One region of the Lysinibacillus sp. Y5S-8 genome, then DNA from elsewhere that is predicted to be linked to it. Evidence: riboswitches for the same ligand, from Rfam matches in the RefSeq annotation. Region 1 holds a riboswitch; each other region holds the start of a gene.
The links. A riboswitch is a leader RNA that binds a small molecule or an ion and turns the genes downstream of it on or off. The one in region 1 is predicted to bind cobalamin.
Positions count from the first base shown of each region.

Region 2: linked by a shared signal. The riboswitch ahead of V6670_RS10735 (ABC transporter substrate-binding protein) and the one ahead of V6670_RS20990 (hypothetical protein) in region 1 are both predicted to bind cobalamin.
Region 3: linked by a shared signal. The riboswitch ahead of V6670_RS11585 (glutaredoxin) and the one ahead of V6670_RS20990 (hypothetical protein) in region 1 are both predicted to bind cobalamin.

Region 1 covers NZ_CP145889.1:4,299,173-4,304,917, reverse strand. Annotated here, with positions in the region: gene V6670_RS21010 (NlpC/P60 family protein) at 1-1,043, shown strand, start outside; gene ytvI (sporulation integral membrane protein YtvI) at 1,237-2,295, opposite strand; gene V6670_RS21000 (hypothetical protein) at 2,386-2,934, shown strand; gene V6670_RS20995 (glutathione peroxidase) at 3,019-3,564, shown strand; cobalamin riboswitch at 3,665-3,865, shown strand; gene V6670_RS20990 (hypothetical protein) at 4,018-4,575, shown strand; gene V6670_RS20985 (ABC transporter substrate-binding protein) at 4,559-5,509, shown strand; gene V6670_RS20980 (tyrosine-protein phosphatase) at 5,652-5,745, shown strand, end outside.
Region 2 covers NZ_CP145889.1:2,208,108-2,213,852, forward strand. Annotated here, with positions in the region: gene V6670_RS10725 (hypothetical protein) at 1-99, shown strand, start outside; gene V6670_RS10730 (translation factor GTPase family protein) at 428-2,374, opposite strand; cobalamin riboswitch at 2,557-2,744, shown strand; gene V6670_RS10735 (ABC transporter substrate-binding protein) at 2,907-3,899, shown strand; gene V6670_RS10740 (precorrin-3B methylase) at 3,950-4,627, shown strand; gene V6670_RS10745 (S9 family peptidase) at 4,699-5,745, shown strand, end outside.
Region 3 covers NZ_CP145889.1:2,382,482-2,388,226, forward strand. Annotated here, with positions in the region: gene V6670_RS11580 (hypothetical protein) at 429-1,064, shown strand; cobalamin riboswitch at 1,348-1,526, shown strand; gene V6670_RS11585 (glutaredoxin) at 1,640-1,864, shown strand; gene nrdI (class Ib ribonucleoside-diphosphate reductase assembly flavoprotein NrdI) at 1,861-2,220, shown strand; gene nrdE (class 1b ribonucleoside-diphosphate reductase subunit alpha) at 2,217-4,310, shown strand; gene nrdF (class 1b ribonucleoside-diphosphate reductase subunit beta) at 4,298-5,266, shown strand; gene dut (dUTP diphosphatase) at 5,278-5,715, shown strand.

The DNA of each region.
Region 1 (5,745 bases):
TACATGCCGAAGAAACTTCTCAACAAATGATTGAGAAAAAGGCTGAAATTGATGCACAAGTTAAAAAATTACAAGAAGAACTACAGAAGTTACAACAAGAGATCGACGCAAAGGTGAAAGTATTTAAACAGGTGCAAGCTGATATTAAAGAAGTGGATGCTAGTATTGTTGAAACACAAAAACGTATCGAGCAACGTTCTAAAATTTTAAGTGAGCGTATGGCTGCATACCAAGCACAAGATAATACTGTAGGCGTTTATTTAAATGTCGTTCTTGAAGCAAAAAGCTTTGCCGATTTAATGGATCGTGTCGTAGCGGTCAAAACATTAATGGATGCTGACCAAGAATTGGTAGATCAACAGGAAGCAGATAAAGCAAGCTTAGAGCAACAAAAAGCTACATTAGATGAAAAACAAAAAGAGCTTCAAAAGCAGTTCCAAGAGCTTCAACAAAAGGAAAGCGAAATGGAAGTGAAAAAGGCTGAAAATGAAGCGAAATCACTTGCATTAAAAGCTCAAATTGCAACGAAACAAGAAGAAGAACGTTTAGAGGCAGAGCGTAAAGCAGCTGAGGAAGAAGCAGCCCGTTTACGTGCGCTACAAGCAGCAACTCCAGTTGTACAAGCAACTCAAAATAATGATGGCGGCGTGCCACAAAAAATTGTTATGGGCTCAGGAGCTGGTACGGCTTCTTCAGGAGATGCTATTTCAACAGCTAAACAATTCCTAGGACGTCCATATGTCTGGGGTGGTAGTAACCCATCGACAGGCTTTGACTGTTCAGGTCTTGTACAGTGGTCATACAAACAAGCAGGTGTTTCTTTACCACGTACAGCATCCCAGCAGTATTTAGTAACTCAACGTATCTCAGCAAGTGAAGCACGTGTTGGAGACTTAGTATTCTTCAGCTATGGTTCTGGTGTAGCTCACGTAGGCATTTACTTAGGGAACAACACAATGATCGATGCTCAAAACAATGGTATCGTAATTGAATCACTTGATTGGTGGAATCAATACTTAGTAGGCTTTGGTCGTATTCAATAAGCCTCTATATTTAATAGACGATTGACATGATGAAAAGGTCATCTTTGTAGAGAAAAAATATACAAAGATGACCTTTTTTATTTTGCTTTAGTGTTCATCTACCTCCTTTGTCGAGGAGAGATGAACACTTATTTTGCATTTCCAGTGCTTAAGAGGAGCATTAGAGGTAAGCTCGAAGCGTAATGACTTTGCATTAAATTTTAAAATTTAGCTTAATGACACCTGTCTCTTTTAAGGCAATAAAGAAAATGATAACAAATGGGCCAACGAGTAAACCGATGATACCAAATAACTGTAGACCGATGAACATGGCAATTAATGTTGGTAAAGTGGATAAGCCAATGTGGTCGCCCATTAGTTTAGGCTCGACGACACGACGAATAATAAGTAAAATAGCAGCTAAGATGAATAATTTTACAGCGATAGCTGTGTTTCCCATTAATAGATGGTATAGTCCCCATGGGGCTAATATAATAATGGACCCTAGGAAAGGAACGATATCTATTAACCAAATAATAATGGTCATCGTAACTGCATATTTCGGTTGGATTAATAGTAATCCAATAAGTGTGACGCCACCTATGATAAAGCTTACAAATAAGTGTGCCTTCATATAACCGAATGTTGCATCTTTTAAACGATTTAAGATGATTTTTATTTTCTTTGCTGTGTTAGGCTTTAAATATTTATAAGTGATTTCCTTTAATTTGGGCAAATCAAGCATAAATAGGAATAAAGCAATCATATAAACGAGAAGACTGATAAATAGGCTTGGAATCTCTGAAAAGAATGCTGAAACTTTGTTATAATTAAAGAAGCTTAAAAAGGATTCTTCAACTTTCTTTATGAAATCCATAGTGGTTTTTTGAAGCGAAGCACTTACTTCAGGTGGAAAGTCCTCTGTGTATTTAGAAATATTTTCTTGCATATGAAGCCACATATCTGATAGCTTGGAAATATAATAGGGAGCTTGCTTTGACAATATAATTATTTGCGACATAATTTGTGTAATGGATATATAGCAAATAATAGAGATAACAATAACACTCACTATGTATATAAAAGCAACTACAATTTTCCTTGACATTTTCCATCGCCTTTTAAAGAACATAACAATGGGTTCTAAGAAAAATGCACTGACACCAGCAAGTATTATAGGCATGGATACAGGGATTACAAAATAGGCAGCTACAAGTAGAGAAAGAATCACAATCAATCGGAAAATCATTTTCCTAGCATTAAATTTATTCATAAACTCACCTTCTTTGAGAAAAAAATTAAGTTAAGTGTACCATAAATCAAATTTTATTACGTTCTGAAACAATAAAGGTAGGGATAAATTATGGAGAAAGAGATTTTGCAACTTTTTAATAATCTAACAGAGCATGACCGCGATATTGAATCTTACGAGGAACTAATAAAAATTCTGCAGGAACCCGTAGATTGGACATATGCAGTCTGGGAACAGCTTGTACAAGCACTTACATACAAAGATGGTCATGCACGTGCACGTGCTGCACAAATTTTATGCGCCTTAGCCGCAAAAAGTGACCCAGAAGAAAGGGTATTGGAGGATTTTTTAAAGATTTGGGCTGTGACTTATGATGAACGATCCGTTACAGCTAGAAATGCATTACAAGCTATTTGGAAAATTGGGCTAGCAGGTCAAGTACAAAGTGACTTAGTGGTGTCTTATTTAGCAAAGAGATTTCAAACTTGTTTAGATGAGAAGCATCCGACTCACATTCGCCATGATATTATTGTATCTTTTAAAAAGCTATATGACGAGACAAGTGACATAAAGTTATTAGACATTGCCCATCGTTTAATTAATGAAGAGCAGGACGTTAAATCTAAGCAGAAGTATAAGTCAGCCATCCGTTCAACGTAACGAGATGGTGTTTTTTGTGCAAATTATTTGGTAAATTATTGAATAGTCAACTATAATAAATGAAAAAATAAAAGGGGCTAGGACATGAGCATTTATAATTATTTAGTACGAAAACCTAATGGTGAAATTTTATCGATGGAAACTTATCGTGGAAAAACGATGCTAATTGTCAACACGGCGAATCAATGCCGATTTACATATCAATTTGATGACTTACAAAAAATGTATGATAAATATGGGAAAGATAATTTTGTCGTTCTAGGATTTCCTTGCGATCAATTTGGTCATCAAAATCCTGAAGATGGCGAGGAAACTACGCATCTTTGTAAAGTGAATTATGGAGTTACCTTCCCGATTTTTGAGCTTGTACAAGTAAATGGAGAGACTACCCACCCATTATTCAATTATTTAAAACATGAAGTAGATTTTCGAAAGTTTGGCAAGGCGAGCATGCAGGAAAAAATGCTTGCTGAAGCAATTGTTCAACTTGCCCCAAACTTTTTAGATGGTCGTAATATTCGCTGGAACTTTACAAAGTTTTTAGTAGATGCTAACGGCAAGACCGTTGCACGCTTTGAACCAACAGATTCACAACTTGATATTGAACAGGCAATTGAAACTATACTATAAAACAGTTTTGTTTATCTTATTCTTTAGAAATAGTGACGATCCATTCAAAGCACAGCTATTTTTTCCTATTAATATATGATAAACTGCTTTACAAGTGAATTATTCTTGCAGAATAAAAGGTGCTAACAAGCATAATCGGGAATTCGGTGAAAAACCGAAGCTGTTTCCGCAACTGTAAGTACAGCTAGTATAAAGGTTTGCCACTGTCTCAAAAGAGATGGGAAGGTACTTTATCACACATTCGTTTTTTATGTAATGAACTGTACAAGCCAGGAGACCGACCTTTGTTTGAACGTATAAAAACTTCTCGGAAGCTAGGAGGATATACGGCAAATACATAGGCTATGTCATGTTAATTTGGCCATTATTATGTTATTTTCGTCGTTCCTTTGCGTAAAGGAGCGGCGTTTTTTTATGCAAGAATTTTCATAATGGAAAGTGGGGGGATCGCAAGTGAAAAAAGATGCACGTTATTCTTGTTATCCATTTATGCGTGAGAAAGCTTCGACGGTTGATTTTGAGATTCGAACAGACAGTCTGACTACGCATTTGGGAGTTGCTTTAGCTGCAGTTAAGAAAGAGGATGTACAAGCTGTTGTAGAAGATTTAATGGTTATTTTACCTATGGCCTACCATGTCAATGGCTCGGTTCGTGGAAAACTAGCTGTAACAGAAGAGGATCTTGCTTGGTTAAGTGAGCGCTATGATTTTTATGTTCGTCATGTGAAGGAAGAGATACAAAACTTTGTCTTACCTCAAGGTACGGAGGCTGCTGCTGCTCTACATCTTTGCCGTAGTGAAGCCAAAAAATCATATCGTACATTACACAAAGTATCGGAGGAACGAGAGGTTCCAGCTATTCTTTTTGATTATTTAGGCCTATTAGCCAATGTGTGCTTCGTTATGGCTGTCTTTATGAATCAACAAGCAGGGATAGCTGAAATACCATTTATTAGTAAATCATATCCGATGAAAAAGAAAAAGGAGAATAATAATGAAGAAATTATTTAATGTTCAATGGCTAACAGTACTCTTCCTTGCAATGATTTTAGCAGGTTGTGGTACTTCAGTAGATACTAAAAATAAAGACGCTTTACAGGATACACAACAAACAGAGCAAACAAACTACAAAGTGACAGATGATCGCGGTGTAGAAATAGAGTTTAAAGAAGTACCAAAAACAGTTGTATCATTGCAACCAAGTAATACAGAAATTTTGTTTGCTCTAGGTGTTGGTGATAAAATCGTAGGAGCAACTGAGTACGATACTTACCCAGAGGAAGCACAGAAAATTGAACGGGTTTCTGATTCTGTGAATTTTAACAGTGAACGAATCATAGCGTTGAAGCCAGATGTTGTTATAGCTTATACGATTGGTGATAAGGATGCAATGAAATCACTTGAAGATGCTGGAATCAAAGTGTTTGTTATTAAATCAGCAGCTACATTCGATGATGTTTATGGTGACATCGAACAGATTGCAGCTGTAATGGGTGTTGCAGATAAAGGAAATGAAGTAAACGAAGAGATTAAAGCGAAATTAGCTGACGTTAAAACAAAGGTGAAGGAAGTAAAAGCACCGAAAAATGTTTATTTAGAAGTTAGTCCTAAGCCAGATATTTATACAGCAGGCTCTGGTACTTTCCAGCAAGAAATACTAGATGCAGCCAATGTTAAAAATATTTTTTCTGACTTGAGCAGCTGGGCACAAGTTTCTGAGGAAGATGTCATAGTGAAAAACCCAGATGTTATTTTAACGACAGTAAGCTACACAGAAGATCCAATAGGGGAAATACTTGCACGTGATGGATGGAACACAGTGACAGCAGTTCAAAATAAAGCAGTACAGACTCTTGATACAGATATCTCTAATCGACCTGGCCCACGTATTGGGGAAGCCGTAGAACTAGTAGCAAAGGCTGTCTATCCAGAGTTATTTAAATAAGAAACCATTCAAGGCTAGCTGTATACTGACAGCTAGCCATTTTTATGTGGGTTGTTATTTCCTAGTGTGAAAATTGGAATTAATTGAGTTAGTTCTATAAAATAAAAGTAAGAATGCTCGATAATTTTAGGAGGTGTAGTAATTGGAACAGTTAGAGACAAAGATAATTCCATTTGAGGCAGTTTATAATTTTCGAGATATGGGGGGATATAGGACAAGGGATGGGCGCATTGTAA
Region 2 (5,745 bases), 2.1 Mb from region 1:
AAAGTGCTAGTTGATTTCACAAACACGCATGACTACGTGATTGTCGAGCCTGCATACCTTGTGCACAGCCCTACAAAGAAAGCAGTAGGCGCATTATAAACTCAAGCCCTCCATCAAACGGAGGGCTTGTTTTTATTTATTTGAAGGGTAGGGGGTAAATACTCTCGATTGAGCAGCGAATACTCGCGGAAGCAGATGAAATACTCTCGATTGAGCAGCGAATACTCGCGGAAGCAGATGAAATACTCTCGCTCGAGCAGCGAATACTCGCGGAAGCAGATGAAATACTCTCGCTCGAGCAGCGAATACTCGCGGAAGCAGATGAAATACTCTCGTTCGGACAGCGAATACTCGCGGAAACAGATGAAATACTCTCGCTCGAAGCAAGTAAACACCCGCGCAAGCAAACGGCTTCGCGCGGGCAGGATCACCTACTTACAGACAAGTGCATGGCTGCTTGTGCTTCGTGCCAAGGAACAGAATATCCTTTGCCCTTTGCACAAAAGATGCTGGAGGAGCTGTATTCTGGGTCGGCATTTTTATCGTAGCCCATGTGCGAAATAATTTCCTCGGCATTATGACATACATCATAGCCATCAAATTGGAGTGTGAGTGCGCCTTTACCATTGGTATAGGCCGCAAAGGTTGTGCTATAGCTCATTAGGGTGGCAACGGGTGCTCGTCCCGTTAGCACAACATCTGTTTCGGATAAGATGGGGTCATCGAATGTGCCAGCAGCTTGCTGTATGTCGCTCATCATGCGGCCGATAAAGTCGTTCGAAGCCTTCATTTTAAAGCGATAATAGGGTTCAAGCAGGATGTTCTGTGCTTGCTCAAGTCCTTGACGTAGCGCACGGAAACTAGCTTCTCGGAAATCGCCGCCCGATGTATGTTCATTATGTCCGCGACCTGTTAGCAGTGTAAAATGAACATCTGTCAGAGGGAAGCCTGTGAGTAAGCCATGATGATCACGCTCAAACAGGTGCTTTTCAACAAGGCGTTGGTTGCCTACTGATAAATGATCCGCATGGCAGGCATTGCTAAATGTATTACCTACTCCTCGTGGATTGGGCTCCATTAGTAAATGAACTTCTGCATAATGCTTGAGGGGCTCAAAATGACCATAGCCTGTCACCGTCGTCGCAATGGTTTCCATATATAAAATTTGGGGCTCGCCAAAGGAGACCGTTAATGAAAAACGCTTCATTAACACCTCTATCAGTACCTCCAACTGAATAACGCCCATAATGTGCACATGGATTTCCTGGAACTTTTCCTGCCAAACCACACGTAAGGAAGGCTCTTCTGCTTCTAGTAAACGGAAAATTTGTAACACTTCCTTGATATGCTGATGGCCCTCATATTGAACCTTTGCCTGTAGCGTTGGGACAAGCTCATAGGGCTGTGACAGCATAGTAGTGCCGATGCGATCTCCAATATTGGCCTGACTAAGTCCTTTAACAGCAAAAATCTCTCCCGCTTCAACCTGTTGGACGGTATCAAAGCGACTGCCATTATAGAGGCGAATTTCAGTCACTTTTTCTGTCACTTCTTCAAACGAAAATTCATCCCGAACATGTAAAACTCCCTTGACAGCCTTCATAAATGTTAAACGCTGGTGGCCGTCATGACGAATTTTAAAAACCTCCCCCTCAAACGGTGCATTCACTTCAAAATGGGTGTCTGTTAATAGAGGGAGCTGGGCAAGCAATTCCTTGATGCCCTCATCCTTTAAGGCAGAGCCTGTAAAGCAGGGGAAGGCACATTCCTTTTGAATCATGGTCTGTAGCTGAGTAAGACACTGCTCATGCTCTAATGACTCATTCAAAAAGGCATCGAGCAGCTCTTCATTACGCTCAGCCAACCATTCCATGATGCTGCTTGAAACATAATCAGTACGAAGCGGTTCATCGACGAACAGCACCTGCTGGGAACAATCCTTGCGGAGCTGTGTCATAACGGCCTCCACATTGGCTCCTTCGCGATCAATTTTATTGATAAAGAAGAATGTTGGGACATGGTATTTGCGTAAAAGCTGCCACACGGTTTCCGTATGACCCTGTACGCCCTCGACCGCACTAATGATAACAATGGCATAATCCATCACACGAATGGCACGCTCCATCTCAGGGGAGAAGTCGACATGCCCTGGTGTATCAATCAACGTGTATGTATCGTCGCCTATGTTCATGCGACCTTGCTCGGCAAAAATGGTAATACCACGCTTGCGCTCTAGCTCATGATGATCGAGAAAGGTATCCTGATGATCAACTCGACCACGAGCTTGAATGCTTTGTGTATGAAAAAGTACTTGCTCAGAGAAGGTTGTTTTACCTGCATCCACATGCGCAAGTACACCAATTGTTTTGTACATAACATATCCTCGTTTCTATCTATAGCTATCTCTTCATTGTAACAGAATACTAGCCTATATATTTCTTGTAAAATAGTTCGTATTTTTGTCGAAATAGTGCTAATATAATGATGATTATATATTTAGCAATATACTACTGATTGAGCTACAAATTTTCTTCTGCTAGTCTATCAATAGTATTAACCATTATAGAACGTATTGGTGCAAATGGCATTTGTCATTTGCTTAAAAGGGAAATCGGTGCAATTCCGATGCTGTCCCGCAACTGTAAATGGGGAGTCTGTACAGCATGCCACTGTAGTTTAACTATGGGAAGGCGTATAGATGATGAACCTAAGCCAGGATACCTGCCAGTATGTGTTTTTTGACTAAGAACCACGAGGATGGGGATAGTGATAAAGGTAATGTACCGTTTTTTCACTATGCTACTCTCTTGGCGACAAGAGGGTTTTTTTATGCCCTTCCCACGAATCCTGGTAGCAAAGAAGTCTTTGATTTCTTTCTATAGATGAACAACAAAGGAGAAAAGGACATGAAGAAATGGAAAAGTTTATGGCTGGTGATGGTCATTGCCTTGGTCGCTGTTTTAGGGGCTTGTAATGCAAAGGACAAACCTGAATCAGCAGCGCAAGGTGAGAAGGTTGAGCCATCTGAGGCAGCAACGGAAGTAACCATTGACAATAATGAAACAACTCAAACATATAAGGAAGCACCTACAAAAGCGATTAGTTTAAATCAGCATGTGACAGAGATTATGCTAGCGCTAGGCTTAGAGGATTCCATGGTAGGGACAGCTTACTTAGATGATAAAATCTACGAGCCCCTACAAGAAGCATACGATAAAGTGCCTGTGCTTTCTGATCAATACCCAACGAAGGAGCAAGTAATTGATGCCGAGGCAGATTTCTTATATGCAGGCTGGAAGAGTGGCTTTGGTGAAAAGGGTGTTGGAACACCGGAAGAGCTTGAGGAATTAGGCATTCATACGTATTTACATACGGCTTCCAATATGACAAAGCCAACACTAGAGGATATTTTCACTGATATTCGTAATATCGCAAAAATTTTCCGTATTGAGGATCGTGGAGAAGCCTTAATTGAGCAAATGACGCAAGATGTGGAGGCAATTCAAGCTAAATTACCAAAAGATAGTGAGAAATTACGTGTTCTCGTGTTTGATAGCGGTGAAAAGGATGTCTTTACAGCTGGTCAAAACTTTATGAATGAACTAGTGTCAATCGCTGGTGGTCAAAATATTTTTGGTGATGTGGAATCAGGCTGGACAACCGTGTCGAAGGAAGATGCGGTAGACCGTAATCCCGAGGTAGTTGTCGTGATCGATTATGGTGAAACAACGGCCGAACAAAAGATTCAATTTTTAAAAAATGATCCAGCATTAAAGGAGATGGAAGCTGTTAAAAGTGATCGCTTTGTCATCCTACCACTGTCAGCTGCGTCTGAAGGCGTTCGTGCGGCAGAGGCTATTGAAATTTTAGCGAAGGGCTTCTATCCTGATAACTTTTAAAATTCCGAGCTAGCATTGTGCTAGCTCCTTTTTCATAAGGAGCGATATCAATGAATGCATTTCAGAAAAACGTACCAGATCAAACATTTGAAACACTTAATCGTCATGGCGAATTTACACGCTTAGCTGTCAGCCCGGGTATTATTAATAAGCATTATACGCCTGCACAATTTCAAAAAATAGCAGAGATTGCTGGCGAAAAGGGGGCGATTAAGTATTCGGCCTCCTATAGTATTTTAGTGTCCGTTCCAACGAGTGCCGTGACAGAGGCTATGCAAGCCTTACGAGAAGTGGGTCTTTATGTTGCACCATCAGGACCCATCATCGCCATGAAGGCCTGTGATTTTTGTGATGGTGAAAAGATGGAGGCTGCTCCGATAACCGAACAGCTTTATCATGCTTTAGAGGGGATCGAGGTACCTGCAAGAGTACGTGTTAACATCAATGGCTGTGCGTCAGCCTGCTACAATGCAGTCTATGATGATATTGGACTTGTTTATCAGCAGGAGAGCTTTGATGTTTATTTAGGCGCTGTACCGATGGGGGCAAAGGCGCAGGCGGGCACGTTATTTGCGAAAAAGGTAGGTGTCGAGCACATTGAAGATTTTTTGCTACAAATGATGAACCTTTATAAGGAACATGCTCGTCCGAATGAACCCTTTTTTAAATTTTATCGTAGAACAAAATCAACCGAATATTGGGAATTAGTAAAAAAATCAATTAACTAGCAGGAATATTACTTAGGGTGTCGAAGTATTGTAGTAGAGTACAGAAAATGACAATACAAAGGAGCAAGAACATGACATCGAAACAAGGGATTCAACCAGAAGATCTTTACCACTTGAAATCAGTAGCCGATCCACAGCTCTCACCTGACGGGACTGAGGTAGTTTATGTTGAGACACGTATTGATGAGAAGAAAAAAGATTATGTCTCGAATTTGTTTTACATAAACATGAAGAACAAAACACCACAGCAATGGACATTTGGGGAGGATAGAATAAGTTCTCCTATATGGTCACCTGATGGTAGTCAAGTTGCGTTTTTATCCACAAGAACAGGCAAGTCGCAAATTTATGTTCTTTCAAAAGCAGGCGGAGAGGCAAAGCAGGTGACATATTGTAAAAATGGTGTGACATCACCTGTGTGGTCACCATGCGGCAAGAAATTGGCCTTTTCTATCAAGCTAGGTAAAGATGAAACGATTTTGGATAAGGTAACGGATGAGAAGAAAGAAGAAAAAGAACTAAAGCCTTTAGAAATAGACAAGATGAAACATAAATCGGATGCGGCAGGCTTTTTGGATATGGAGCAGTTTAGTCAAATTGCGATCGTCCATTTGGAATCGGGCGAGTTAGAGCAAGTGACGGAAGGAAACAATCATGTCCATCTTGGTACATGGTCACCCGATGGTCAATATATGACGTACTTAGCTGATGTAGCAGAGGATACAGATTTTTCATTTAAGAGCGATATCTATTTATTAGATGTAGAAACAAAGCAAGCGCGTCCGTTAACAGAGGGAACAGGTATGTATTACCAAACGTCATGGTCTCCAAACAGCCGCTTCATCTCTTTCGTAGGTAGTGAAAGAGAATTTGAAAATGCTACACAAGCAAAGCTATGGCTCTATGATTTGCAACAAAATCTGCTGACATGTGTAACAAGTGAATTTGACGCCCCTATTGGTGATTTTGCAATCGGCGATTTTCTTCAAGGTGTGGTGTCACCACGTGTTCAATGGTTGAATGATAATCATAGCTTCTACTTCCAAGTAACAGATCACGGTAATGCTGCGATTTATTTCGGAAATATAGATGGTGAAATCTATCCAGCTATTCACGAT
Region 3 (5,745 bases), 1.9 Mb from region 1:
GTTGAGTGTGACGAATTACCTTCATCATACTCATAGTGCGACAACCAAAAAAAGAGTCTCTATTCAATATAGACGACTTATTTTATATTGGTTGAAGAACTATGAAGTATATCAGTCATAGCTAGCATCTTACCATTAGGGCAAGATGTTTTTTTTATGAATAAATAGGGGTGAACAAGATGACATCACATTCAATTTCATTGTTAAAGCAGCAAATTATGAACAACCTTTCTGGTGAGCATATTAGGCCATTATAGCTTTATATTAGGAAGTTAATAGAAGAAAACCCAAATGATTATACATCTATTAATGATGCCTATTTAACGATCAAGCTTGAATTAGTCGAGACATGTCATGATAGTAGATAAAAAATCTGAAGTGAAGTGAATAATTAAATGGAATGCAAAATGAACAAATCTGAAGACATAATGGACAACATAGATATGAATCAAAAAGTTTTATATAGAAAATTGGATCATTTTGAAATGGAAAGAGGCTTAGTATTAGAAAGTTTAGACATTTTTCTAAGGTGGAATCAACAAACACAATACCTTTCCGAAGACAAGCTTCAAAAGCTTTGGATGAAACTGGTAAGGAAGTATAAATTCTCTCTCGATGAATGGGAAAGAACTGCTAGTCGTACAAATATCCATGCTTATCTAGTGAAGGAGCAAGGGCATGGGTTACAAAAGTTGATGCGCTTTTACAAAGATCGACACGGCATAAAATGGTTGGAAAATGCATTTCATTATGGAATGTTATTGCTCATTGAAGTTGGAAAAATGCCTGGATTAGAAATGTTTTTCCTAACAAATTTAATATGTTACAAATGGGAAAAGGATTATTTAGAGGATGCAGATGTTCAACAGTTTTTTTGTCATTCAATAAATGGTAAAGTGAAGGAGGTCTATGAAAGTTTCAGGGCTTTCAATCAAGAACAGAATCTGTTAACCGCAACTACACTCTATAAACTTTTATCAAAATATAATCCTCATTTTCAAGTGAATTCGGCAGCAACGCCTGAATTTTATAAGGAATTGTCCTTATTTGTCGAAATCGAGTAATCCATACGTTCGACATGTCAAACAGTCTATTATTCTTTAGAATATAGGCTGTTTCTATGTGAAATACGCTAGTATATTTAATGCTCATAGATCCGTAGTAACAAAAAATCTCGTACATAGTTTAGATACACAATGAATTAAGATATAAGTAATAGATGGTGAAATTCCTTCGAAAGTTATGATCGAAAATAATGAATAATCAAAAAATAAAGAAGTTTAGAATCTAGATTTACTTTTTATATGAAGGATGGTACACTTAAAACTATTGAACAACAACTATATATTGTGTTCGTTTTATATAGGTGCTACTATATGTAGTTTAAAAGGGAAGTTCGGTACAATTCCGACGCTGTCCCCGCAACTGTGAAGCTGACAATGATTACAACCACTGTGCATTCGCATGGGAAGGGAATCAGAGGATGAAGCAAAGCCAGGAGACCTGCCTCTATAAAACAATTAATCATTTCTTCGGGGATTAAGAGATGGGAACGTCAGTATTTTTGGTATGGTAACGTTTCCATTTAGCTATCTCTCTAGAGGAGATAGCTTTTTATTATATGAAAAGAGGGATTTCTATGAAACTTTATACGAAAACAATCTGTCCAAAATGCCTTTGGGTAAAATCTGAATTACAACGTGCAGGACTTGAGGCAGAAATTGTCAACATTGATCACGATGAACAAGCTAAACAAACAATAATCGATGCAGGCTTTTTAAGTGTGCCTGTTTTAGAAATGAATAATACATTTATAGGAGATGTTAAGGACATAGTTTCTCATATTGAGATGATTGTTCTATGATCGTTTACGCAAGTCGTACAGGAAATGTCCGGAATATTGTTTCCAAATTAAGGGCAGAGTCTGTTGAGCTCTCTGAGGAATTACAATTGAATAAGCCTTATCTTTTAATTACTTATACTGATGGCTTAGGCGATATCCCTGCAAAAGTGGAACGTTTTTTAGAAAAAAACAGAGATTTTTGTAAAGGTGTAGTTGCCAGTGGCAATAGTAACTTTGGGCACAACGTATTTGGGGCTGCTGGCGAGAAAATCGCTGCTACCTATCATGTACCCTTAGTGAGAAAATTAGATTTACGAGGAAATCAAACAGATTATGAAGCCATACAAACGTTTTATGAAACGAGGGTAATAAGATGAAAACCTATTTAAAGCTAAATAATGACGTACTGAATCGTTATAGTTCAACTGGGCTACTCGAATTAGAAAAGGATCGTGAAGCTACACGCCGCTACTTTTTAGAGTATGTCAACGTGCGTTTACGTTACTTTATTGATATTGAAGAAAAAATACGTTATTTAGTTGATGAGGGCTACTACGAGAAAGCATTTATCGACATGTACGAAATAGAATTTATTAAGAAGTTGTACAAAAAAGCATATGATTATAATTTCCGCTTCCCATCCTTTATGAGTGCAAGTAAATTTTACGATAGCTATGCTATGAAAAGTCGTGATGGAGAAGAGATTTTAGAAAAATATGAGGACCGTATTGTCATTATCGCCTTGTATTTAGCACAAGGGAATACGGTGCTAGCAGAACGTTCTGTCGAAGCAATGATGGAAGCTTATCAGCCTGCTACACCAACAGCATTAAATAGTGGTAAAAAAGCACGTGGTGAATTAGTGAGCTGCTTTAAATTATCGATGGATGATTCCATGAATAGTATTGCTGAAAATATTGGTTATTGCTTAGAGCTATCAAGACTTGGCGGTGGGGTTGGAGTTAACTTAACTGATTTACGCCCTTTAGGTGACCCTATTAAAGAGATTCTAAATCGTGCCAGTGGTGTCATCCCAGTTGCTAAACTGTTAGAAAATTCTTTCAGTTATTCCAATCAACTAGGGCAGCGAAATGGCTCTGGTGTTGTCTATTTAAATATTTTCCATGCAGACATTGAAAATTTCATTTCATCTAAAAAACCGAATGCCGATGATAAAATTCGCCTCGCAACCCTTTCAACAGGAATTATTATACCTAGTATTTTCTTCGAACTGATGAAACGCGATAAAGATATTGTTTTGTTTAGCCCATATGATATATATAAAGAATATGGCAAACGCATGTCTGAGATTTCCATTTCAGATATGTACTATGAGCTACTTGATAACCCTAAAATTCGTAAAATTAAACGTTTGAATGCACGTAGGCTGTATACAGAAGTGAAAAAAGCACAATTTGAATCGGGCTATCCGTTTGAAATTTTTGATGATAATGTCAATGAAGTGCATCCTTTAAAAAACATCGGTCGCGTAAAAATGTCCAATCTATGTACCGAAATCTTGCAAGTTCAAGAAACAAGCATTATTACAGATCAAGATCAACCGAATGACTATGGATTAGATGTATCCTGTAACTTAGGGTCGATTGATATTCATGCAGCAAGTAAGGTCAATGATTTCGAAGCCTTAATCGATACGGCTATGCACCTATTAACAAATGTGTCGCAAATGACGCACATTAAAAATGTACCGTCTGTTGCAAAAGCCAATCAATTAATGCATTCAGTAGGGCTTGGTTGTATGAACCTCCACGGCCATCTTGTGACGGAGGGCATTTTATATGGCTCCAAAGAGTCGATTGATTTCATGGATCGTTTTATGGAAGCGATGAACTTTTATTCACTCAAATCATCGATGGAAATGGCTAAAGAAAAAGCTGCAACTTTTTATCGATTTGAGGACAGTGATTATGCATCAGGTAGCTACTTTGACCAATATGTCAATAAAATCGACGAAGAACTATCACCTGTTGTGTTAAAAGCACTTGGCAATATTCCAATCATTACGAAAAACATGTGGGAAACGCTTAAGCAAGATGTGATGCAATATGGTCTATTCCATTCCTATCGTTTGGCTATTGCACCAACTGGCAGTATTTCCTACATACGTAGCTGTACGGCTTCTATTGCGCCATGTACTGAGCGTGTAGAGGTTCGTGATTATGCAGATAGTAGAACGATTTATCCAATGCCTCATTTAACAAATGATAACAGTCATTTATATGTAGAGGCATATGATGTTAATCCGTATGATTTAATTGATTTGTACGCTGCTTCTCAAAAACACGTTGACCAAGGTATTTCCATGACGCTTTATGTAACAGATAATTGGACAACTGAACAATTAGCTAAAGTATACATTTATGCATGGGTAAAGGGCATTAAGTCCGTTTACTATGTTCGTCAACGATTACAAAGCTTAGAGGAGTGTGTAGCATGTCAAATATAATTTATGAGGCGGTCAATTGGAATAAGGCAACGAGTGAACTTGCCCAAATATTTTGGGACCAGCAATGGAAGCAAATTTGGTTTCCTGAGGAAATTGCGGTCAGTAAAGATATCAAACAGTGGAAAAGCTTTGAGCATCAAGACACGTATAAAAAAGTGTTCGCGGGATTAACGTTACTAGATACAGTTCAGACCAATATAGGGATGAATCGTGTGGCCGCTTATACAGACGATTTACAAGAGAAGGCTGTCCTAACCGTTTTTGATGCATTTGAGGCAATCCACGCCAAATCCTATTCTTATATTTTTACAACGCTTTGTACAAACGAAGAAATAGATGAGTTATTTGAATGGGTCAAAAAAAATGAGTTTCTACAATATAAGGCCAATAAAATTGCAGATATTTATAATAGTATCGAAGAAAACGATCCAGAAAGCTTATGGAAAGCGATGTTCTCCTCCGTTATGCTCGAATCTTTCCTTTTCTATTCTGGCTTTTTCTACCCGCTGTACTTAGGAGGACAAGGCTTCCTACGAAACAGTGCTGAAATTATATCACTTATTTTACGCGACGAATCCATTCATGGTGTCGCAGTTGGATTTTTTGCTCAAAATCTATTCAAGCAATTTTCAAAAGAAAAACAAGAAGAGCTAAATTTATGGGGCTATGAGTTATTATTAGATTTATATCAAAATGAAATGAAATATACGGATGATATTTATGCGGAAACAGGATTATCACCTGAAGTGAGAGCCTATGTACGATATAATGCTAATAAAGCCTTAATGAATGTTGGTTTTGAAGCAATGTTTCCAGAAGAAGAAGTCAATCCGATTGTGATGAACGGTATTCGTAATGAAGGCTCCACATATGATTTCTTTTCACAAAAGGGGGCTACCTATGCTAAAGCAAAAGTAGCGCCAATTACAGATGACACATTTAATTTTAATCGTTAGGATGGAAAATAATGAACATAGAAGTAAAAATTAAAAGAGTACACGCGGATGCAATACTACCAATGCAAGCCAATCCTGGTGATGCAGGCATGGATCTCTATTCCATTGAAGCGATAGAAATACCAGCAGGCGTAGCCAAACTTATTAAAACAGGTATACAGATTGAATTACCTAAAGGAACAGAGGCCCAAATTCGACCAAGAAGTGGACTAGCATTAAAGCATAGTGTAACCGTACTGAATAGCCCAGGCACAATTGATGAAGGCTACAGAGGGGAAATCGGCGTTATTTTAATCAACCACGGCCAAGAACCGTTTATCGTCGAAAAATCCATGCGTATCGCCCAAATGGTCATTCAGTTTGTCCCATCCATTCAATTAGTAGAAGTAGATGAATTATCACAAACGATCCGAGGAGCATCTGGATTTGGAGCAAGTGGTACTAAATAAAAAGATGACAAAGAAATCCTGTGTGTATAT